Regions from separate parts of the Paenibacillus sp. FSL M7-0896 genome, predicted to be linked through region 3. Evidence: riboswitches for the same ligand, from Rfam matches in the RefSeq annotation. Region 3 holds a riboswitch; each other region holds the start of a gene.

Region 1 (7,906 bases), 1.9 Mb from region 3:
CTGACTTTCTCCCACGCGCTAAACATCCTGTATGACCTTGGCCATGTCTCCTTTTTCCAAAGAGGGTTACCGCCTTTAATGAAATTGATTACAGTTCTGCGCCACAGCCGTAACCTTGTACCTGGAGAACCCATCAAGCTGGTTTCACCTGTCGATCATTTGCCCCTGAAGCCGGCTGAGCGTGCGGACGTATTGCCGACCGACATTAAGTTTTGGCAAAAGGACTATAGCGGGCAGGATTGGGATTATGGTCACGTGTTTAAATTCACCCATAGCTTCTATGACCATTTGCAGCGTGTAGAGCACAAGAAAGAGTCGTATATTGAAAAATTCCGGTATACGCTAATTCAATAAAACAGCGTCAGTCTATGGACATTACGCTCGTCCATGGCTGACGCTGTTTCTTTGTTTGAAGTCCTGTTACTTAAACACCGGCTCGCGGAACTGGGCCAGCTTGGCGGCGGAATCCTTTTCGACATCCGCATGGAGGCTGTTGCCGTGCGCATCCATGGTCACGATCGCTGCGAAGCCGTCCACCTGCAGATGCCACATCGCTTCAGGAATACCGAATTCCATGAAGTCTACGGCGTTGACCTTCTTGATACATTCTGCGTAATACTGCGCCGCACCGCCGATTGCATTGAGGTAGACCGCGCCGTGCTCCCCTAAGGCCTTGAGGGTCTTGGGTCCCATACCGCCTTTGCCGATTACAGCGCGGATGCCGAACTTCTTAATAATATCGCCCTGATACGGCTCCTCGCGGATACTGGTCGTCGGGCCAGCCGCCTTCACATGCCAGCCTTCATCATCCTTCAGCATGACCGGGCCACAGTGATAGATGACGGCACCGTTCAGATCGACAGGGGTGTCATGATCCATGAGGTATTTGTGCAGGGCATCGCGGCCGGTGTGCATCTCGCCGGAGAGGATCACCACATCGCCGACACGCAGGCTGCGGATATCCTCCTCGCTGATCGGTGTGGTCAGACGGATCTCGCGCGAGCCGCCTGAGCCAGCGGAAGCTGCCGCAGCCGGTTCAGATCCTGCCCCATTCCCTGAAACGGCTGCATCCGAAGCTGCTTCACCCGTCCCGGATACAATAGCCGGTGCCGCAGGAATCGTAGCATCCTCTGGCACCACGCCGGAAGTTGTCCGTTCTGCCGCAGCTACACCCACAGGTTCAGCAACCGGCTGCGGTGCAGCTTCCCCCTCAACAGATATCCCGGTGCCGCTCTCATACAGCCAATCCTGAATGTCACCAGTAGCCGGATGAACCAGAATGCCCTGGCGGCGGAAGGCCCAGCAGTTATAGGCTACAGAGACAAAGAAGCTGGCAGGCAGCCGGTTCATTACCCCGATTTTGCAGCCCAGCAGCGTCACTTCACCGCCGAAGCCCATCGTGCCGATTCCGAGCTTGTTGGCATTCTCCATAATGTAATTCTCCAGCTTGCCCAAATCTTCATTAGGATTCACATCCTCAACCTTGCGGAACAGCTGCTTCTTCGCCAGCTCATAGCCCGTGGTACGGTCGCCGCCGATGCCTACACCAATGAATCCTGCGCTACAGCCTTGGCCCTGCGCCTGGTATACGGAATGCAGGATGCACTTGCGGATACCGTCGAGGTCGCGTCCGGCTTTGCCGAGTCCCTCCAGCTCTGCCGGAAGGCTGTACTGGATGTTCTTATTCTCGCAGCCGCCGCCCTTCAGAATCAGCCGTACGTCAATGCTCTCTTCCTCCCACTGCTCGAAGTGAATCACCGGAGTCCCTGCCCCCAGATTATCCCCGCTGTTCTCGCCGGTTAGTGAATCCACGGAATTGGGCCGCAGCTTCCCGTTCTTCGTAGCGCGGATAATTGCGCTGTGAATATCCTTCTTCATCTCTATCTGATTCACGCCCACCGGCGTATGAATGATAAAAGTCGGCATCCCCGTATCCTGGCAGATCGGCGATATTTGCTGCTCCGCCATCCCGATATTCTGCGCTATCGTGGTTAGTGCCAGTCCGGAGCGTGTCGCCCGGTCTTCCAGCGCCCGCCCTCTGGCCACTGCCCGGCGCACATCTCCCGGCAGGTTCGTGGAGGTCTCTACAATCAAATTATAAATGCTCTCTTCAAAATGCTGCATCTTCATTCAGTCTCCTCTCCATCTGGTTCAAGCGGCCCTAACTCTGGTACAATTAGTTACTATAATAGCACATTAAGCTGCTCATGAAAGGGGTTACTTCAAAATTGAACTACCATTTCTCCGCCTATCTCTACCGGCTGCAATATATCCAGCGCTGGAGCCTCATGCGCAGCACCGCCCCGGAGAACGTGGCGCAGCATTCATTCCAGGTCGCCCTGCTGGCGCACATGCTGTGCACCATCGGCAATGCCCATTTCGGCCGCTCGCTGAACGCCGACCGCGCATCCACGATGGCGCTGTTCCACGACGCCACCGAGGTCTTCACCGGCGACATCGCTACGCCGGTGAAGCATGACAACTCGCGTCTGCTGTCCAGCTTCCGCGAGATGGAGCAGGTGGCCGCCGACCGGCTGGCGGCCATGATCCCGCCGGAGCTGAGCGCAGTCTATGCGCCGCTCCTGCAGCCGCACACCAGCCCTCCCGGCTCCGAGGATGCCGGACTGCTCCGCTACGTCAAGGCAGCGGATGTGCTGGACGCTTACCTGAAATGCGTCTGGGAGGTCGCCGCAGGCAACCGCGAATTCGCCGCTGCCAGGGAGCAGACTGCCGCGAAGCTGCATGTGCTGGAGATGCCTGAGATGGAGTATTTCCTTAAACACATGGCTCCGGGCTTCGAAATGTCGCTGGACGAGCTGTCTTCCAGTGCGAGTCAGGGACAGTCTGCCGGAGAGCCTGAATCTATAGAGTAGATAGAGTACACATTCGCATGTGTTGGCTCCTAGCGTTGGCTGATATACTTACGTGTTAACAATGCTATGCGAATGCCGCTCTTAAACGGCCCGCATTTTCTCCATCCGCACCAATTGTGTTCGGTTTTTCGCACACGTTTGGCCCACATGCAACTTATAACCCTTATACAATGCAAATAACCCGCCATGAAGCGGGTTATTTGCATATGGTCAAGTTAAGTTAGACACGGTTAGTCTAGTCAAGTTAAGTTAAGTTAGGCACGATTAGTCTGGTCAAGTTAAGTTAGGCACGGTTAGTCTGGTCAGTTTAAGTTGATTCGCTTAGTCTAGTCAAGTTAAGTTCATTCGTTTATCCTGATCAGTTTAAATTACATCCGGTTTGGTCACATCAGGCTCAACCAGATTCAGCCTGCCTATCTCAAACCCAAGCGGCTCGGACAGGATATCCCAGTCCTTGAATACCGGCTGGAGTCCTTGCGAACGCAGCATCTCGGCCATCTCGTTCACGCTGCGGTTGTCCGAGATTTCAAACTGCGGCGTTCCCCCTTCCAGGGAATGTCCGCCCACTTCGGTGGATACCCCTGCGGACATCTTCGTGATGCCGAGCTGGACCAGATGATCGCGCAAGGCCGCAGGCTCGCGTGTAGACAGCGAGATGCCGGAGCGCGGCAGAAATAGGCGGTAGGCCAGAATAATCTGCACCAGCGCACGGTCGGTTACATCGCTTGCGGGATTGAATTCGCCTAAGTAAGGCCGGAACCGGGGAGTCGACAGCCCGATTTCGCATTCCGGGTACTTGTCCTGCAAATATCTCGCATGCAGCGCAGTGGCCAGCGCCTCCTGGCGCCATTCGTACATGCCAAGCAGGGCTCCGATATTCACCGAACGGAACCCGGCTTGACAGCCCCGTTCGGGAGCGTCCAGACGGTTGCGGTAGACGCGTTTGGGTCCTTTTACATGCAGCGCACGATAAGTTTCCTGATGGTAGACCTCCTGATAGAGCGTCAGACCGTCCACGCCAGCTTCTCTGAGCTCAGCATATTCTGCTGTCGAGAGCGGATTCACTTCAATGCTGACGGAGGCAAAATAGCGGCGCAGCACATTCACGCAGTCCCTCACATAACCGGCCGGACTGTCCCTGCGGGATTCTCCGGTCAGAATCAGAATGTGGCGCAGGCCTGTGGCTGCGATGGTCTCCGCTTCCCGGGCGACCTGCTCCAGCGTCAGTTTTTTGCGCGGAAAATCATAAATAGAACTGAAGCTGCAATACGTGCAGTGATTCACGCAATAATCAGCCAGGTACATCGGTGTAAACAGTTGCATCACATGGCCGAAATGCGTACGCGTTAAGCGGTGCGCCTTCTGCGCCATCTCCTCCAGATAAGGCTCCGCTGCCGGTGACAACAGTGCCATCAGCCCCTCTTCATCCACCCGCTCTGCACGAAGCGCACGCTTCACATCCTCTGCCGTATACCGGCTCCATAGCGTCCCGTAAGGAAGCTGCTCCAGCCGGGTCATCGTCTCATAAAAGCTCATAACCGTTCTCTCCTTCCTATTCCATCTGTCAGGCCAAGAACCCGGTCAACGGTGAAGAGGCTGCCGCCGTCTCTTCCACAGGCCCCAGTCCGGCGAGATAAGCCTTGCGCCCTGCGGCTACCGCGTCACGGAAGGCTTCTGCCATCAGCAGCGGATCCGAGGCGGTGGCAATCGCTGTATTAAGCAGCACCGCTGCGGCCCCCATCTCCATCGCCTCAGCCGCCTCGGACGGTCTGCCGATTCCGGCATCCACGATCACCGGCAGATTCGTCTCGGAGATCAGAATCCGGATCAGTTCCTTGGTCTGCAGTCCGCGGTTGGACCCGATCGGCGCTCCCAGCGGCATCACGGCCGCAGCCCCCGCTGCTTTCAACCGCAGGGCGGCGGACAGGTCAGGACTCATATACGGAAGCACCACGAAGCCCTCTGCTGCAAGGATCTCGGTCGCCCGGATGGTCTCGGTATTATCCGGCAGCAAATATTTCTGGTCGTTGATGACCTCAATCTTCACCCAGTTCCCCAGCCCCGCCGATCTCGCCAGCCGGGCAATCCGTACTGCTTCCTCTGCGGTGCGCGCACCGGAGGTATTAGGCAGTAAGGTCATATGGGAAGGAATATGGCTGACAATATTGTCACTGCTCTCCGGGTCCACCCGGCGCAGAGCAACGGTAATGACCTGTGAGCCTGATCGCGTAATCACCTCGGGAATGAGGGTGTTGCGGCTGTATTTTCCGGTACCAATGAACAGTCTGCTGGTTAGAGTCACTCCGCCAATCATCAATGGATCTTGCATGTTAACGCCTCCTGGGATAAGTCTTCGTGTTCAGCCTCCGCCTACAAAATGAACCAGCTCCACCCGGTCCCCCTCACTGAGCAGTGTCTCTCCGTAAACCTCTCTGCCAGCAAGCTCACCATTCAGTTCGACAATCACCAGCTTACCGGCCCACTCGGGCCGGGAGAGCAGATCCTCCAGTGTCCGGCAGCTCTCTTCGATTCTTTGCCTCTTTCCGTTAACGGTCACATTCATGCCTGTTCACCTCCTGCTGTGCCCTGTGTTTGAGCCATATCCAGCGCTTCAGCCAGCTCCGCTGCCCTGTCCCTGTGGACCGCTTCCCTGTACGCCATGGCCGCTGCCACCGGGTCCGGGGCTCCGCAGATCCCCGACATGACAGCAATGCCAGCCGCCCCTTGGGCCAGCACCGCTCCGGCATTACCCGGGGTAATCCCTCCAAGCGCAATCAGCGGGATGCGGCTCCAGCGGACAGCCTCGGCCAGTTGCGCAAGTCCCCGTGCCTGCTGCCCCGACTTGCAAGCTGTCGGGAAAACATGCCCGTAGAGGCAGAAGTCTGCTCCTTGCCTTCCAGCCTCCGCAGCCTCTTCCTGCGAGTGTACCGATCTGCCGATCCGCAGGCCCGGTGCAAGCCCGCGTGCTGCGGCTGGCGGAAGGCTATGCCAGGCCAACTGTACACCGCCTGCCCCAGCGGCCAAGGCAACATCGATCCGGTCATTTATGACCAGCTTCGAAGGCGGAACCCCGGCCTGAAGCATCTGCTGCGCCGCCGCCAGCAGTTCGCGGGCGGACATGGCTTTTTCCCGGAGATGGATATAATCCACCATGGGATGTACCGCCGCAGCCAGCTCCGCAAGCTTCTCAGGGTGGAGCCGTCCGTCTGAGATGACATGAATTTCGTGCAACACGTCCACCTTCCTCTCCTCAGCACTACGCTGATCCCTACCTCCAAACACAAAAAAGACCGCCCCCATAAGGAAGCAGTCTGGAATAGAAACAGGAATACCGGTATTAGCCGTATACCCCCGCTGCAATATTCGTTCTCCACTTCCCTACGCTGGTATAACCCAGATCAGGTTCAAAGGGTCCGAGCAGATACGCCCGTCTCAGCCTTGCGGCTCCCCTAGTGATCGTTCTATGCTATTGTTTGGCCTTGCTTTTTGTATATTAGCATATAATTCCTGTTAGAGCTATTCTTTCGTAGATTTTACTTCAATTACAAAAGCCACGGATGAACTCCCTTCTGAAAATTTACCATCCTCGGATGTCCAGAATGCTGATATGCCGTAGTAATAAACGCCTTGTTCTTTTGGAGCATTAAAAGAGCCGTTCTTCAATGGAATTTGCACTTCTTTATCATCGACAAATTGCTGAACGGTTAACCCGCCGGGTGCCGGTTTATAAGTAAAAGCAACATTGATCCCCCCCTCAGGGGCTATAGCAGTGGGAGTAACCCCCTGTACCATGGATTGTCCTCCTGCATAATCCGCACATCCTAATTTTCCCCAGCAATAGCTGCCTTGGGTAACCGGAATTTGGGTTTTCCCGGAAGTAACAAGGGGTAGCGGCGGCGATTCCTGTGTAATTCTAATCCCAATGCTTTTTGCATTTCCTTCCAATCTTGTATTTGCCACAAGTCTTCCTGCAAAAGGAGTCAAATAAATGAACACTACCAGAAAAACTAAAATCCCCGCTGCAGATAGAATGAATCCTTTTTTTCTAAGCATCCCAATCCCCTATTCATATCAAATTATCTAAATAGACGGAATTATATTGTAATAGTTACAAGCGCTGAAAAAAAGCCTACCGGCAAGCGGTTAGGCTTTTTAAAAATAGAATTTATATGTTGCACACGATTTCTGAAGATGCCGATTAAAGAATCTGCATCCAGATCTTATTCTGCACCCATTATCCGTTGACAACCTCACCGCCGTTCACATGCATCACCTGTCCGCTCACATAGGAGGAATCGTCCGAGGCCAGGTATACATACGCCGGTGCCAGCTCTTCAGGCTGCCCCGGGCGCTTCATCGGCTGGGTGCCGCCGAACTCACTGACCTTCTTCGCGTCAAAGGTTGACGGAATCAGCGGGGTCCAGATCGGTCCGGGCGCTACTGCGTTCACGCGGATGCCCTTATCGGCCAGATTCATTGACAGCGAACGAGTGAAGCTGAGAATGGCTCCTTTGGTGGACGAATAGTCCAGCAGCTGCGGGCTGCCGCGATACGCCGTGATGGAGGTCGTGTTAATGATCGTAGCGCCTTTTTTAAGATGAGGCATAGCTGCCTTCGTCAGGTAGAACATGGAGAAAATATTCGTCCGGAACGTACGCTCCAGCTGCTCCGCTGTAATGTCCTCAATATGGTCCTGCGGATGCTGCTCCGCCGCATTGTTAATCAGGATGTCAAGCTTGCCGAGTCCTTCAACGGTTTGACGTATCAAGCTCTGACAGAAGCATTCGTCCCCGATATCTCCGGCGATCAGAATACACGTTCTGCCCTCCTGCTCAACCTGGCGCTTGGTCTCTTCCGCATCCTCATGCTCGTTCAAGTAGGAGATCACCACATCCGCGCCCTCCTTGGCAAAATGAACGGCAACCGCACGCCCGATCCCGCTGTCGCCTCCGGTAATGAGCGCAGCCTTGCCCAGCAGCTTGCCTGCTGCCTTGTACGCCGGTGTCTCAAACTCCGGGAGCGGGTTCATCTCA
Region 2 (7,906 bases), 340 kb from region 3:
GCAGACTCAGGTCCTCCAGCAGCTTATAGATAATCTCATCGCTGGCGTTCTTCTTGAACTTATCCGCATGCAGCTCCAGCCGGAAGTTGACCAGACGTTCGATCTCCCGGTTCTCCAGCTTGAACGTATGCACGGGATGACCGGGCTGCTCCTCAGGCTTAGAAGAACGGTGGATCTGTTCAATCGAGCCCTTGAAGATTGCCGTATGCACGGAGCAGAGGCGTTGTACTTCCTCTACCGGAATGCCTTCCTCGGTCATCAGAGAGTGCTCCATGGCGGAGATTTCCTCCACCGTAACATCGCCTACCGCTTCTTCAAAACGCGCCTTAACCTCCTCCACGCTTTTGCCCGCATGCAGCTCCTTGATGATCTCTCTCAGCATAGCCTGGCGGCGTGTCTGTTCCGGAATATCGACCTCGCGGTTATTAATCAGTTCGCTCATCGTAGTCTCTCCTTCTATTCTATAATCTCGAAACCATGCTGCTGAAAGGCCAGCCGAACGGTTTCCAGCTCTATTTTCTTTAATTTCATTCCTTTGGACAGGGTCATGAATCGTCCTGCAGTCTGCAGCATTCCAGGCTTCGCAATATCACGAAAACCCAGTTCCACCATGATCTCAACAATTTCCGGGTGCCTGGTTACCAGCTCAAAGACCGATTCATCCAGCTTCAACGCTTTGCTCATCCTTTTGCACACCTCACTAATGAGAATTCTTCTCAACACCAGCTTAGCATAGGGTACAGGGGTGAATTGTGATTGTAATCACTAACTACAAAAAGACTATCCCCGCCAGCCATTCAGCTTGGGGGGATAGCCTCAGAATAATACGTTTCCGCTCTAATCACGGCCTCTCGGCCATGAACAACGTACCTACATATAGATTAGGTCATGCAGCTAAGTTACAGTGATTGGCTCCATCTATGGGAATGCCGGATATCATGCGAAATCCGCATGCTGCAGAATTTAGGGCCGCACATCGAGCAGAAATGCGCCTGCTTTGCCCCCTCCGCAGGCAGGGTCTCATCATGATACGCCTGCGCCCTTTCCGGGTCCAGGGAGAGATGAAACTGGTCGCGCCAGCGGAACTCGAACCGCGCCTTGGACAGCGCGTTGTCCCGGTCCTGCGCACCCGGATGTCCCTTGGCGAGGTCTGCGGCATGTGCAGCAATTTTGTAGGTAATGACTCCTTCTCGCACATCATTCTTGTCAGGCAGGCCTAAATGCTCCTTAGGTGTAACGTAACACAGCATTGCCGTTCCAAGCCCCCCGATTATCGCTGCCCCGATGGCCGAAGTGATGTGATCATAGCCGGGTGCAATATCCGTAGTTAGCGGACCGAGGGTGTAAAAAGGGGCTTCGTGGCAAATCTCAAGCTGCTTGTCCATATTCTCCTTGATCTTGTGCATTGGCACATGGCCCGGACCTTCTACCATAACCTGAACATCGTGCTTCCAGGCAAGCGCCGTCAGCTCTCCCAGCGTCTCCAGCTCGGCGAACTGAGCTTCGTCATTGGCATCGGCGATAGAGCCGGGGCGCAGGCCATCCCCCAGCGAGAAGGCCACATCATACGTCTTCATGATCTCACATATATCTTCGAAGTGTGTGTACAGGAAGTTCTCCTGCTGATGGGCCAGGCACCAGGCAGCCATAATCGATCCGCCCCGGGATACGATGCCGGTCATTCTCCGGGCAGTGAGCGGAATATAGCGCCGCAGCACCCCGGCATGAATGGTGAAGTAATCCACCCCCTGCTCCGCCTGCTCAATCAGCGTGTCGCGATAGAGCTCCCAGGTTAAGTCCTCGGCTATACCGTTCACCTTCTCCAGCGCCTGGTATATGGGCACTGTCCCGACCGGCACAGGAGAATTGCGGATAATCCACTCCCGGGTGGTATGGATCTTAGAGCCGGTGGAGAGATCCATGATGGTATCAGCCCCCCAACGGGTCGCCCACCGCATCTTCTCCACCTCCTCTTCAATAGAAGAAGTGACCGCCGAATTTCCGATGTTGGCATTGATCTTCACCAGGAAGTTACGGCCGATAATCATCGGCTCACTCTCCGGGTGATTGATATTGGCCGGAATAATAGCACGGCCCGCAGCCACCTCATCCCTTACGAACTCCGGCCGGATATTCTCCCGGATCGCAATATACTCCATTTCCGGTGTGATGATCCCTTGCCTTGCATAATGCAGCTGGGTCACATTGCCGCCTGCATAGGCCCGCCTCGGATTCCTGCGCAGTCCTGGATAAGCTTCTGCGGCAGCCCCCTCTCTGCGAATTTCGTTATCCTCCGGCCGGACGGCTCTTCCGGTGTACTCCTCCGAATCGCCACGCTCCGCGATCCAGCTTGAACGGTGCGGCGGCAGCCCCCTCCGAATATCCGTCTCCTCCGCGGCATCCGTGTACATACCGCTTGTGTCATAGACACGCAGCGGAGCATTTTCCTCTTCCCCGGCAACGCCTTCGGTTCTGCTGAGGCTGATCTCCCGCATTGGCACCCGGATATCCGGGCGTGAGCCCTCCACATACACTTTACGGCTTGCGGGGAATCCCGAAAGATCCACCTCTTCGTTTTTACCCATTCCTGTCATTTCAATCTCCTCCTCTTCGCTCTGTACACTCATCAGATAAGAGGTCACGCAGCAGATTGAGCTGAAGAATCTATAGATTCCTGCAAGTCAAAAAGCCGCTCCACCTGGAGCGGCTTTATTAAAGGAACAGCCAAATAAGACTGTATTCAAAAAAGGTCCGACTCCACTTTCCTACGCTGGTATGATCCAGATCAGGTTCAAGGGTCCGGAAATTCAATTTTCCCGTCTCAGCCTATTCAGGCTCCCCTAGTGGGTATCTTATCTAATTAAATACATTTTACCTGTATGGGTAATTCTTGTAAACCCGTTATTTGTCCAGCGATTCGCTCCAGTCGTGCACCATCGTGCCTTCCAGGAACTTCTCGGCATCCATAGCGGCCATACAACCGGTTCCCGCTGCCGATATCGCTTGACGGTAACGGGTATCCTGTACATCGCCGCAGGCGAATACACCCGGGATGTTGGTCTCGGTGGTACCCGGGTTGACCACAATATAGCCATTCTCATCCGTATTGATCTGCCCGCCCAAGAAGGCTGTGTTCGGTGTGTGTCCAATCGCTACGAACACGCCGTCTGCCTCCACCAATTCTGTCAGACCTGTCTCATTGTTAAGCACCGTAAGGCCCTTCACTCCGGTCTCTCCTACCGTTACTTCAACCGGTGTGCGGTTCAAGGCCCAGGTTACCTTGCTGTTGTCACGCGCCCGGTCCTGCATGATCTTCGAGGCCCGCAGCTCGGGACGGCGGTGAACCAGCGTTACGCTGGATGCAAAGCGGGTCAGGAAGCTGGCTTCCTCCATGGCGGAGTCTCCGCCGCCGACGACGACAATCTTTTTATTACGGAAAAAGAAGCCGTCACAGGTCGCACAGGTGCTGACCCCGCGTCCCACATTCTCCTGCTCGCCCGGAATGCCCAGATATCTTGCAGAGGCGCCGGTTGAAATAATAACCGACTCCGCTTCCAGTACACCCATTCCGTCCACTGTTACCTTGAACGGACGCTGTGAGAAGTCCACCGACTCCACCCAGCCATTCTTGAATTCAGCGCCGAAGCGTTCCGCCTGCTTGCGCATATTGTCCATCAGGTCCGGACCCAGAATCCCTTCAGGGAAGCCTGGAAAGTTCTCCACTTCTGTCGTCGTTGTCAGTTGTCCCCCCGGCTGCAAGCCTTCAATGATCAGCGGGCTCAGGTTCGCACGCGCCAGATAAATCGCGGCAGTCAGCCCGGCCGGGCCTGTTCCGATTACAATCGTTTTGTACATTACATTGGCCTCCTTACAAGTAGGTGTTCTTACAACAGCAATTGCTTCAAATACGGGTAGTGGACGGCGATAAGCCGCCGGTTCCGGGCAGCATCCCCTTGGGTCCGGGAGCAGCCGCAGGCTCCTGCTCTTCGCCGGGCGAGCCGCCGGCTTCATTCAGGTTCTCCCCGATCAGCCGCTGAAGGCTGAACAATGCCGCCTCCTGCAGGCGGTCCTCCTGCAGCGGCTCCTGCTCCAGAACTCCGCGCAGTACCTCGGACATCTCCTCGTCCTCAATCCAGCGGAGAGCCTCGGTCACCTGAAGCTTCGTAGCAGAATCGCCGTAGCGCAGCGCCCAGAAGAACGAGGCGCGCAGCAGCGGATTATTCCGCACTTCTTCAGTGAATCTGCCTGTATTGCCCTTCCACTGCTTCAGCTGCTCCTGGAAGGGCAGCTGATAGTTATAGCTGACAGCAGGCATAGGCTGTCCTTCTGCCCGGGCCTGCTGGAGCTGGGACAGGAAGAACGCCGGGACAGCTGAAGCAGGGTCCAGCTTGGCTGCCTGTCTCCAGCAGCGCAGCGCCTCATCATGTTTTCCGCTATTGCTTGCCGCCGCGGCACAGTAATGATACAGCCCGGCGTCTCCGGCGACCTCCTCATCCTTCAGCAGACGGCGGAAATGGCTGTAAGCGGCAGCGTGCCGGCCCAGGATACCCATGGTTGTAGCCATTTTGAATACATGCTCCTGATGGAACGGCACCGTTGCTTCAAGCATACCCAGCAGCGTTTCAAGCTGTTCCTTATCTCCTGCATACTGCAGGAAGATGGCCATATTGCACAGAGCGTGCAGATTGCCGGGGTCTTGCTTCAGCACCTCATTCAGACATTCCTTCGCCTTGGCGAACCGGCCCATATAGAAATGAGCTAGTGCCAGATTATTATGCGCAGCCAAAAAATCCGGGGTACCCGCAGTGATCTCCTCCAGCAGCTCTACAGCCTGAGGGAACTTACCCTCCTCCAGCAGACTCCGCGCCCGGTCATGCTCTACGACTCCCTCACGGCTGCGGATACGCACCAGCGGAGCAGGCCGGTTCAGCTCATATTGCAGCAGCTCCATCAGTTCTTCGGATTCGGTCATGAACTCGCCGTTAGCATCCTCTTCCAAGTAAGTGACCAGCGAGCGCTCCGCCTCTTCAAAGCTTTCCATATTGGCGAAGTTATTAGCCATGTAGAAATGGCATTCTGTCATAGCGGGGTCGATTTTCTCCAGAACATGGATAAGAATCTCGTTAGATGCGGTATAATTGCCCATCTCAGATAATATACCCGCCATATTGCAATGATTCACCGGATTATCCGGCTCATATTCAACAGCTTTGCGAAAATTTCTTAATGCCTTATCATATTGAAAGCGGTCCAGCGACCGAACGGCTCTTTCAAAGAAAAAATTGGCATCCAGAGTGACCGGAATGACATTACTGTGCTCCGCGGCATTCTCTGAAGTTCTCTCTATCATGGAAGCAAGGCACCTCCCTTGTTTCAGCTTCCCTAGCCTTACCTGTTCGTTTCCATTTATGGTCTCGGCTGTCTTCTTCACACAGTATACCACATGTGGCAACGAGATTCTCAAGTCTCAGAGAGAGAGCTAACGGGAGGGAAAAGCTCAAAAAAAGACACGGGAGTTAAATCCCCGCGTCTCTGAACAGCTTATCTATGGAACCGCCCTCGATGATAATACGCGTGGCCTCAGCCAGCATGGGAGCTACCGAGAGCACTGCGAATCTGCTGGAATGCTCGTCCGGCAGGGCAATGGAATCGGTAATGACAATCTCGTCGATATTGGGATGATCCATCCGCTCAAGCGCATCCCCGGAGAACAGTCCGTGCGTAGCACAGACGATACTGTTCCGGGCGCCCCGCTCCTTCAGGCCCTCCACCACATTGACGATCGTGGTTCCGGTATCTATAAGATCCTCTATAATGATTGGCGTCCTGCCTTCCACATCACCAATGACATGCGTAATCACCGATTCATTATGCGCCGGACGCTTCTTAATCATGATGGCGAACGGCGAATCCAGCCGGCTGGCCAGCTTCTCCGCCATGGACGCTCGTCCCGCATCCGGGGAGACCACGACCAGATCGGTAAGCCCCTTCACCTTCAGATAACCGCTAATCAGATCAAGCGCCGTCAGATGATCGACCGGAATATTGAAGAATCCCTGTATGGCTGCGGCATGCAGATCAATCGTAATTACGCGCGTTGCACCGGCGGTGGTCAGCACATCGGCGACCATTTTGGCCGAGATCGGCTCACGTGGTGCGGACTTACGCTCCTGCCGGGCGTACCCGTAATAGGGAACGATAATGTTCACCGTTCTGGCCGATGCGCGCTTGGCGGCATCAATCATGACCAGCAGCTCTACAAACAGCTCGTTAATCGGATGAGCCAGGGATTGCACCAAAAATACGTCGCAGTTCCGGATGCTCTCTTCATAATGCACATAAATCTCGCCGCTTTTGAAACGGGTCAGCTTAATCTGGCCAAGCGGCGCACCAAGGCGCTCCGCAATATCAGCGGCAAGCTTCGGATTCGACGAACCGGAAAAAATCCGTAATTGATGATGCATAGTACCCTCCTGGGATTATAAATTTATACGTTGAACGGAACAGATGTACGGCGGCGCCCTTCAAAGACGGCCAGTTCGCGGAAGCCGGTGCGCCAGAGCATGTCCCGGGCCTCTGTTAAGCCGTCTCCCAGCTTCATGGGATCATGCGCATCAGAGCCAACCGTGAGCGGAATGCCCAGCTCAAGCGCCTGAACAAGCACATGCTCTGCCGGGAACATCTCGGCGCACGGCTTGGACAGCCCGGAAGCGTTCAGCTCCATCGCGATGCCGCTGCGGGCAATGACCTTCAGCGTATCCAGCTCAAGCTTCCTAGCCTCCGCCAGGTCCTCCGGCGTCCGGGGTCCGTAACCGAACCTTTTGATGACGTCCATATGTCCTATAATATCATATAATCCTGATAACGCCGACTTCTGTACAGCATCATAATAGCGGCGGTATACCGCCATGACATCCTGGCCTTCCCAGCCATGGGTCTGCCGGTGGTCGGTAATATCCCATTCTCCCAGGAAATGCACCGAGCCAATTAGATAATCCCACGGATAGGGTGCCAAAAGCTCGCGGATCTGCTCCTCACATCCCTCAATATAATCCGCCTCCAGCCCGACCCGCAGCTCAATCGTGCCCCGGTAGCGCTCCTTCAGCGTCAGGCATTCCTCCACATATCGCGGAAGCTCCGCAAGAGGCATAGCCATCTCGGGATAATAGTGGTCCGGGTCGACATGGATCAGCGGCAGATGATCCGACAGCCCAAGCTGCTCAAGTCCCAGAGCGATGCCCCGCTGCACATACTCCTCCAGCTTCCCGACCGCATGGCCACAGCGTTCATGATGGGTATGATAATCGATGTGCATGCAGAAAGTTCCTCCTAATCCCGCCGCGGGCGTTCATGGCGGGCGCTCAGCTCTTCCAGAATCTCATCCAGCGGAAGCTTGCGCTCCTGCAGCAGCACCAGCAGGTGATAGATCAGATCGCTGACCTCCAGGCGCAGCTCGGCATTATCTTTGTTTTTGGCGGCAATGATCGTCTCGGAGGCTTCCTCACCGACCTTCTTCAGGATCTTGTCCACGCCCTTGTCGAACAGATAGGTCGTATAGGCCCCCTCAGGACGATCCACCTCACGCTCGGCAATCACACGCTCCAGCTCACCGAGTACCGCAAAACGCCCGCTCTCTGCTTCAGCAGCATTCACAGTAGCCCCCGCAGTGCCAGTTACGGTTGCCGGTGAATCAAGCGGAATCTCGCGGAAGAAGCAGCTGTTCTCCCCGGTATGGCAGGCCGGACCCTCCGGCACTACCTTCACCAGCAGCGTATCGCTGTCACAATCGTAATGGATCGAGGTGATCGCCTGCGTATTGCCGGACGTTCCCCCCTTATGCCACAGCTCGCTGCGTGAACGGCTCCAGAACCAGGTCTGGCCGCTCGCAAGGGAGCGTTGCAGCGAC
Region 3 (7,906 bases):
GCAGTCACCGAAGGAACGGCGGTTGCCATGAGCCGGCTGGAGGTGCTGTTCGGTGTCGGGGCGCTGCTCATGCCGCTGGCGGCCAGTCCGCTGATTGCCGCCGGGCAGTGGAGGCTGGCCTTCCTGATCGTTGCCGCCTTCTCCCTCCTCTCGCTGCTCTTCTGGGCGAAGAGCAGATTCGGCCCGCTGGACAGCGCGCTGAATGAGCGGCCTGCCCGCCCTGACCGCGCTGCGGCAGCGGAAGCGGGAACCACCAGACGGTTGTCCTTGCCCTACAAGGGCAAGCAATGGGTCGTGCTGGGCTTGTTCATTCTGTTCTTCTTTCTCTATGTAGGCACTGAGATGAGCCTGGTGAATTTCATGCCGGCGATCTTCATTGCGAAGCTGGGCATGAGCGAGGCCGCGGCTGCACTCACGGTGACCTTCTTCTGGCTGGCCATGTCGGCGGGCAGACTGTTCGCCGGTGTCATCGCCGAGAAGATTTCCTACCGCATCTATGTGCTCGTCAGCTGCTTTGCCGCTTTGCTGCTGCTCGTTATTTTCCCGTTCGCCGGTCACCGGCTTGCCGCCTTTGCCATCATCCTGCTGCTTGGCCTGTTCATGTCCGGCATCTTCTCCATCGCGCTGGTCTTCTCCAGCAAGCTGCTGCCCGGCGCGGAAGAATCCACGCCGAGCATTATGATCGCCTCCGGCGGAGTCGGCGGCGCGGTGCTGCCGCTGCTGACCGGCTGGTCCATGGATCATCTGCAGATCGCCCAGACCTCGGGACTTTTGGCCGCTTTTGCCGCGCTGTTATTCGTGCTGAGCGTGACCGCCTGGAGAATCGGGTAATTGTATACAACAAGGTCCATATTCTGTGAATAAGGATGGAACCCACACATGGCTGAACTGCATTCCGAGCCCACTCTGCATACCGCCTTGCTGCAATTCATTTTCCCCTTCTCCATCAAGGCCGAGGTCGATGAAGAGCTGATTGAGAGTTTACAGCAGGATGGATTTACGCGTTTTTTTCTTGAGAACAAGGAACTGGAGCATGCCTATTACGGAGAGAACCACTGTGTATCCCATGAGAAAATGGAGCGCAGCTATCTTCCTTTTGCCGCCCATGTCTTGTTTCCGCATGAGAAGGACAGGGATTCCTTCCGCCGCTTTTCCCGGGTGAGTGATCTGCTGTGCGGGCTGCAAATGCCCTTTCAGACGGTTCCCTTCCGCGTGCTGTCGACCGATGTGTTCCTCTGCCCGTTCGAGCTGGGCTTCCTGACGGTAAGAGTGGCTATTGAGGAGGAGAATCTCCCCTTCAGCATGGTACTCGAATTCGCCGACCGGTTCCGCAACCTGGAGGATGTAAGCGTTCAGGATGAGCATACCTTCATCCATTGTCATAAGAAGTCTTTTGCCCGGGTGGAGGACTTCGTGTTCAGGCATCTGGCAGCCGGGCTGGAGCCGTATCTCGATCCTGCGGAGACGAATGGCAATTATTTCGAGACCCTGCCCTTCTTCGTCGATGAACGAATGCTGGTGCAGGCCTTCTACGGCGTTAATCTCCCTGAGGACGAGGAAGAGATCAGTGTCGAAATGCTCTACCGTGCCTCTCAGGTGGATGGTCTGACCATCGACGGCAGCCCCTACATGAGTGCAAGTGATCCGGATTATATCAAGCAGTACACCCGGGAGCATTGCTATAGCCGCTGGGGGCCGGACACCTACTATATGACCAATGAGCAGACCTTCTGCTGCGTGAGCCGGGCGAAGCCGGAGATTGCCGCAGGCCTGATCAGCCAGATGTACGGAGAGTATTATTACGGAATGCTGCTGAGTATTTTTCATAAAATCGTGCTGCTGAAGCTCGCCAACCTCCACTCCCGGCTGCGTATCAACCACGACAACGATGAGATCGAGAATCTGATCTTCCTGATCAACAAATTCTCGGCCAAATTCTACTTCCTGGAGCTGATTTCGCAGTCGCAGGGGCGGGAGATTTTTTTTCAGCTGCGTAAGGTGTATGGCAATGATGCGCTGTTCGATGAGGTGAAAATGACCCTGAATGACCTGTTCCAGTATCAGGACAAATTCCAGGCCAAACGGCGGGATACGCTCCTGATGGTGCTCACCGTATTTACGGTCATCAGCGGGATCTACGGGATGAATCAGGTCATCGAGGATCTGAAGGGCCAGATTGACTGGAGCAAAATGCTGGAGTACTCCGCGTTCGAGTATCTGGCTCTGTTCCTGACCTTCTCGGGGATCACCGTCAGTGTCGGCTTAACGCTGAGAGAGATCTGGAACGGCATCCGCAGCCGCCGCAAGAAGCGGCATTATACGAGGGATTAAGGCACAGAGGGTGGACAATGTCGAAGCTGCCGTCTATAATACACCGTAAGAACATAGCAATACCCGTGAACTTTATAGAACCAGGGGTGCTGGAATTGGCCGGCTGAGATTGTATCCCACAAGATACTGACCCTTATACCTGATCTGGATAATGCCAGCGTAGGAATCATCATTCGGCACAGTGCCTTAAGCGGTACTGAAGCTGAATTCCCCTCACGCAAGTAACTGGCGTCCCGATCTTCGGGACGCTTTTTTGATTCTAAGGATGTACAGGAATAGGGTTTCTGTAAGCTCTGAAGACCAGGGGTTGCTGGAAGGAGAGAGAAAGAGAAATGGGAGTCAAAAAAACAGTAATGCTGCTGCTCAGTTCCATGCTGGTTCTCACAGTCGCGGGATGTGGCGGCGGGAACAACAGCGGCAATGCGGGGGCCAGCGCACCTGCTGCCGGGAACAGTACGGCTGCACCTGATGCAACCGCAGTCGCACCCACAGATGCACCTAAGGCGCTGACTCCGGTCAAGATTGCCCTGGACTGGACGCCGAACACGAATCATACCGGCCTGTATGCAGCTAAGGAGCTGGGCTATTACGCGGAGGAAGGTCTTGACGTACAGATTGTACAGCCAGGCGCTGCCGGGTCTGATACTATGGTCACTTCCGGCGAAGCCCAGTTCGGCATCAGCGCCCAGGAGGCGCTGACCCTAGCCCGCCTGCAGGATGTGCCGCTGGTGTCGATTGCTGCAATCATTCAGCATAATACCTCGGGCTTTGCGGCTCCGAAGGACCGCAATATTAAGACGCCGAAGGATTTTGAAGGCAAAACGTACGGAGGCTGGGGCTCCCCTGCGGAGCAGGCTGCCATGAAAGCCATCATGGACCCCGAAGGCGGGGATGTCTCCAAGGTGAAGCTGGTGAATATCGGCGAAGCGGACTTTTTCACAGCCGTGAAGCGGGATATTGACTTCGCCTGGATCTTCTATGCCTGGACCGGGGTGGAAGCCGAGCTGCGCGGGGAGCCGCTGGATATGCTCTATCTTAAGGATTATGCGCCGCAGCTGGATTACTACACACCGGTGCTGACCACCAGCGAGAAGGAGATCGCCGAGCATCCTGAAGTGGTGAAGGCCTTCCTGAAGGCTACGTCCAAGGGTTATCAGTACGCTATCGATAACCCGGAAGAAGCCGCGACGGTACTGTCGGATGCTGTACCTGATCTGGACCCCAAGCTGGTGCTGGCCAGTCAGAAATGGCTTAGCCCGAAATACAAGGACGACGCCCCGCGCTGGGGTGAGCAGAAGCTTGAGATCTGGAAGAATTACGCCGACTGGATGTACGGCCTGAAGCTGCTGGATAAGCCGCTGGATGCGGAGAGTACGTTTACGAATGAATTTTTGCCGGAATCATAATGAACCCGCATGGCGGGAATCTTATACTTAACTTGAAAGGATGATTGATCATGGCTAATACACTGCTCAGCATTCAGGTAATCCCCAAGACACCGAACAACGAGGATTCCATCCCTTACGTGGACAAGGCTATAGAGGTGATTCAAAAGTCAGGCGTGAAGCATCAGGTGAATCCGCTGGAGACTACGATGGAAGGCGAGCTATCCGAGCTGCTGGATATTGTGCGTGATATGCATGAGGCGCTGGTCGCTTCCGGCAGTCCTAGTGTCATCTCACAGATCAAGATCGCCCATAATCCGGGCGGCATCAGCATGGAGAAGCTGACGGAGAAATACCGGCCGTGAGAAGCACCTGGAAGCTAGTGTGGCCGCCCTTTGTGGCGGTCCTCTTTTTTGTCGGGATATGGCAGCTATCGGTCATGCTGTTCGATATCCCGGCTTACCAGCTGCCCAGCCCCGCGGATATCGCGCGTGAGACGAAGAATAACGCCTCCGGGATCTGGGAGCACACCGCCGCCACGCTGCGGCTGACCCTGATCGGCTTCCCGGTCGGCACAGGCATCGGCCTGCTCACCGCCTTGCTGCTGCATCTGCTGCCCTGGGTCAAGCGAGCGCTCTATCCGCTGCTGATTCTCAGCCAGAATGTGCCCTCCATTGCGCTTGCCCCGCTGCTGATTATCTGGTTCGGCTTCGGCCTGCTGCCCAAAATCATCCTGATCACCCTCGTCTGCTTCTTCCCTGTGGCTGTTGCGACCATGGGCGGGCTGACGCAAAGCGACCGGGTAATGCTGAATTATATGAAGATGGCAGGTGCAGGCAAGTGGCAGATCTTCACCAAGCTGGAGCTTCCCGGCTCGCTGCCCTCCCTGTTCTCCGGGCTCAAAATCTCCGCCACTTATGCGGTGATGGGCGCAGTGGTCGCCGAGTGGATCGGCGCCGACAAAGGGATCGGCTACTATATGCTGCTGCAGAAGTCCTCTTACCGTGCGGACCGGATGTTCGTGGCCATCGCCATTATCGTGCTGCTGAGTCTCGTATTATTCGCGCTCATTGCCCTCCTGGAGAGATGGCTGGTGCGCTGGAAGCCGCGCAAGGAAGCTTAATGCCACGGGAGGATATCCCAACACGGAAGTACTTATAATTAACTGAAGGAGGTTACGCGAAGTGTCTGAGCTTACGAGGATTGAACTGGAGAAGGCGGACGGAGACGGACGCCTGGGAACACGGAGTGTGCCGCCTGCGCTCGAAGTCAGCGGCATCAGCAAGTCGTTCAAGCACCGCCGCCGGGAGACACAGGTGCTGAATCAGGTCTCCCTGACCGTGGAGCCGCAGGAATTCGTCTCCATTGTCGGCCCGTCCGGCTGCGGCAAAAGCACGCTGTTCCATATCATCGGCGGCCTTACGCTGCCGGATACCGGAACCGTCCGCATGAATGGCATCCCGGTGACCGGGCAGCGCGGCAAGATCAGCTATATGCCGCAGCAGCCCGCGCTGTTCCCGTGGCGCAGCACACTGGACAACGTCCTGCTTGGCGGCGAGCTGCAAGGCGCCCCGCAGCGGGAGGCCCGCGAGGCTGCGCGCCACTGGCTGGCGAAGATCGGCCTCGGCGGCTTCGAGCGGGCCTACCCGCACATGCTGTCCGGCGGCATGCAGCAGCGGGCCGCCTTCCTGCGGGCCATGCTCGCGCCGCAGGAGCTGATGCTGCTCGACGAGCCGTTCAGCGCGCTCGATGCGCTGACCCGCGAGCAGATGCAGCGCTGGCTGCTGGAGCTGTGGGAGGAGAACCGCCGTTCCGTGCTGTTCATCACCCATAACATTGAAGAGGCGCTGCTGCTCTCCACCCGCATCTATGTTTTCTCGGGGCGTCCCGGCTCCGTCCTCCACACCGTGGAGGTCCCCTTCCCGCGTCCGCGCCGCGAAGAGATCGCCGATTCGCCGGAGTTCCTCCGGATGCGGCGCCAGCTCTCAGAGTGGATGCGCGAAGAGCAGGCGAAGAGCCAGAGCTAAGTAACCACTCCGGCGGTATAACCTCCCCGTGTAGGGAGGTTATTTGCTATGTGCCCGCCAGCCTAATGTGATCGTTTTTTCGATTATATTTGGACCACGCTACCCCTCCAGTCCCATTGTGGTCGGTTTTTCGATTATATTCGGACCACGTGCTGCCCCCAGTCCCATTATGGTCGGTTTTTCGATTACATTTGGCCTACGCGCTGCCCCCAGTCCCATTGTGGTCGGTTTTTCGATTACATTTGGACCACGTGCTGCCTCCAGTCCCATTGTGGTCGGTTTTTCGATTACATTTGGACCACGTGCTGCCCTACATCCAGCCCTTGTCCTCCGCCAGCCGTACCGCTTCAATCCGTGTTTTTACCTCCAGCTTGCTGAGGATCTCCGAGATGTAGTTGCGGACCGTGCCATAGGAGAGGTGGAGCGCCGCGGCGATCTCTCCGGCGCTGCGGCCTGCGGCAGCCAGCTTCAGAATCTCCCGCTCCCGGTCCGAGAGCGGGTTCTCTTCGCGCAGGCTGCCGAAGACCAGCTCGGGCGAGACCTCGCGGCCCCCGCCCATCACGCGGCGGATGGCATCCGCCAGCTTATCCACCGGCTCATCCTTCAGCAGATACCCCTGAATCCCGGCCTTCACCCCGCGCTCGAAATAACCGGGACGGGCGAAGGTGGTCAGGATAATGATTTTGGTGCGGCAGCCCCGCGACTTCAGCAGCTCGGCCACCTCCAGACCGCTCATCAGCGGCATCTCAATATCCATCAGACACACATCCGGCTGGACACGCTCGATCAGAGCCAGCGCCTCCGCCCCGTCTCCCGCTTCGCCTGCTACCTCAATATCATCCTCCAGATCGAGCAGCGATGCCATCGCGCCGCGCAGCAGCCGCTGATCTTCGGCAATTATGATGCTGATCATGCCGTTTCCCCATCCTTTCCATCCTTCACTACTCTTGGTGTGACCACCGTCAGCCGGGTTCCCCCTCCGGGTCTCTGGGCAAGCGTCAGTGAACCGTCAATCAGGGCCAGCCGCTCGCCCATTCCCTTCATGCCATTGCCGTCCCGGCGATCCGTGCTCTCCGAGCCGCAGGCATCTACCCCTATGCCGTTATCCTCCAGCGTAATCTGTACCTCGCCGGGTGTCATTACGATGCTGATCCGGCACTGGTCCGCACGGCTGTGCTTGACGATATTGGTCACGCCCTCCTTGATGCAGAGGCTGAGAATACTCTGCGTCAGATCGGATACGCCCGGCAACGCTGCATCCCCTTCTACCTCAAGCGCAATCTCGGCGCTGCGCAGCATCTCCGCTGCCTCAACCAGCTCTTCGGCAACTGAGACTGCACGCATCTCTGAGACCAGCTCCCGCACCTGGCGCAACGCGGCCCGCGAGGTCCGCTGGATCTCACGGGCTTCCGCCTGCGCCCGCTCGGGATTTTTGACAACCAGCTTTTCAACAAGCTGGCTTTTCAGCGTAATCAGTGACAGCGTGTGTCCCATCGTGTCATGCAGATCGCGGGCGATGCGCATCCGTTCCTCGCGCTTGATCATCTCTCTAATCACCTCATTGGCCTGATCCAGCTCCTTCTCCAGCATCCTCCGCCGGTTCATGGAGCGGATACCGAAGGGAGTAATCAGCATCATCAGCGCAAAGGGCACCATGAACAGCAATCCCCCCGTGCTGTACATTTGATCCAGGGACAGCAGAGCCAACGTGATCAGCACAGCTGTGAATATGGCCAAGGCCCGTCTGAACCGGCGCAAGTCGGTATACCAGCCGATAAAGTTGCTGGTGAAGAAGCCCATATACATATTGTAGGGGCTATAGACTACGGTTAGCACGACAATAATCAGCATCTGCAGCCCCAGCCAGGCCGTATACGTTCTCTCTTCCGCCCAGTAGAGCTGGCGGTAAATCACCAGGAACAGCAGGAGCAGCGCCACTCCCCACACCAGCTTATAGCCGCTGTAGCCATCGAGATTCAGCACCGGGAACACCAGATAGAACAGCCAGATATAGGGGAAGAAACCGAATCTTTTCGGAAATATCCGGAACTGCTTACGTGCCACCATGGATTACACCGCTTCCTGTTTTCGCCTTATATAGACCGATAATAACATAAATACAGCCAGGTAACCGAGCAGCAGCAGTACGGCCTTCCACGACGG

The links. Region 3 has a riboswitch for thiamine pyrophosphate ahead of MKY12_RS00515 (ABC transporter substrate-binding protein). Riboswitches for the same ligand answer to the same signal wherever they lie in the genome.
Region 1: linked by a shared signal. The riboswitch ahead of MKY12_RS08480 (thiamine phosphate synthase) and the one ahead of MKY12_RS00515 (ABC transporter substrate-binding protein) in region 3 are both predicted to bind thiamine pyrophosphate.
Region 2: linked by a shared signal. The riboswitch ahead of thiC (phosphomethylpyrimidine synthase ThiC) and the one ahead of MKY12_RS00515 (ABC transporter substrate-binding protein) in region 3 are both predicted to bind thiamine pyrophosphate.

The regions. Positions count from the first base shown of each region.
Region 1 covers NZ_CP150250.1:2,016,726-2,024,631, reverse strand. The annotation lists gene MKY12_RS08510 (hypothetical protein) at 1-354, shown strand, start outside; gene MKY12_RS08505 (fumarate hydratase) at 421-2,124, opposite strand; gene yfbR (5'-deoxynucleotidase) at 2,229-2,873, shown strand; gene thiH (2-iminoacetate synthase ThiH) at 3,237-4,409, opposite strand; gene MKY12_RS08490 (thiazole synthase) at 4,438-5,202, opposite strand; gene thiS (sulfur carrier protein ThiS) at 5,233-5,436, opposite strand; gene MKY12_RS08480 (thiamine phosphate synthase) at 5,433-6,113, opposite strand; TPP riboswitch at 6,232-6,334, opposite strand; gene MKY12_RS08475 (hypothetical protein) at 6,390-6,926, opposite strand; gene MKY12_RS08470 (SDR family oxidoreductase) at 7,108-7,906, opposite strand, start outside.
Region 2 covers NZ_CP150250.1:7,510,696-7,518,601, reverse strand. The annotation lists gene MKY12_RS32805 (DUF438 domain-containing protein) at 1-442, opposite strand, end outside; gene MKY12_RS32800 (DUF1858 domain-containing protein) at 457-684, opposite strand; gene thiC (phosphomethylpyrimidine synthase ThiC) at 900-2,594, opposite strand; TPP riboswitch at 2,746-2,852, opposite strand; gene trxB (thioredoxin-disulfide reductase) at 2,902-3,855, opposite strand; gene MKY12_RS32785 (tetratricopeptide repeat protein) at 3,902-5,350, opposite strand; gene MKY12_RS32780 (ribose-phosphate pyrophosphokinase) at 5,517-6,464, opposite strand; gene hisJ (histidinol-phosphatase HisJ) at 6,488-7,315, opposite strand; gene hisIE (bifunctional phosphoribosyl-AMP cyclohydrolase/phosphoribosyl-ATP diphosphatase HisIE) at 7,330-7,906, opposite strand, start outside.
Region 3 covers NZ_CP150250.1:114,348-122,253, reverse strand. The annotation lists gene MKY12_RS00525 (MFS transporter) at 1-831, shown strand, start outside; gene MKY12_RS00520 (hypothetical protein) at 880-2,331, shown strand; TPP riboswitch at 2,404-2,514, shown strand; gene MKY12_RS00515 (ABC transporter substrate-binding protein) at 2,664-3,737, shown strand; gene MKY12_RS00510 (MTH1187 family thiamine-binding protein) at 3,788-4,081, shown strand; gene MKY12_RS00505 (ABC transporter permease) at 4,078-4,839, shown strand; gene MKY12_RS00500 (ABC transporter ATP-binding protein) at 4,919-5,743, shown strand; gene MKY12_RS00495 (hypothetical protein) at 5,843-6,013, opposite strand; gene MKY12_RS00490 (response regulator transcription factor) at 6,054-6,656, opposite strand; gene MKY12_RS00485 (sensor histidine kinase) at 6,653-7,810, opposite strand; gene MKY12_RS00480 (ABC transporter permease) at 7,814-7,906, opposite strand, start outside.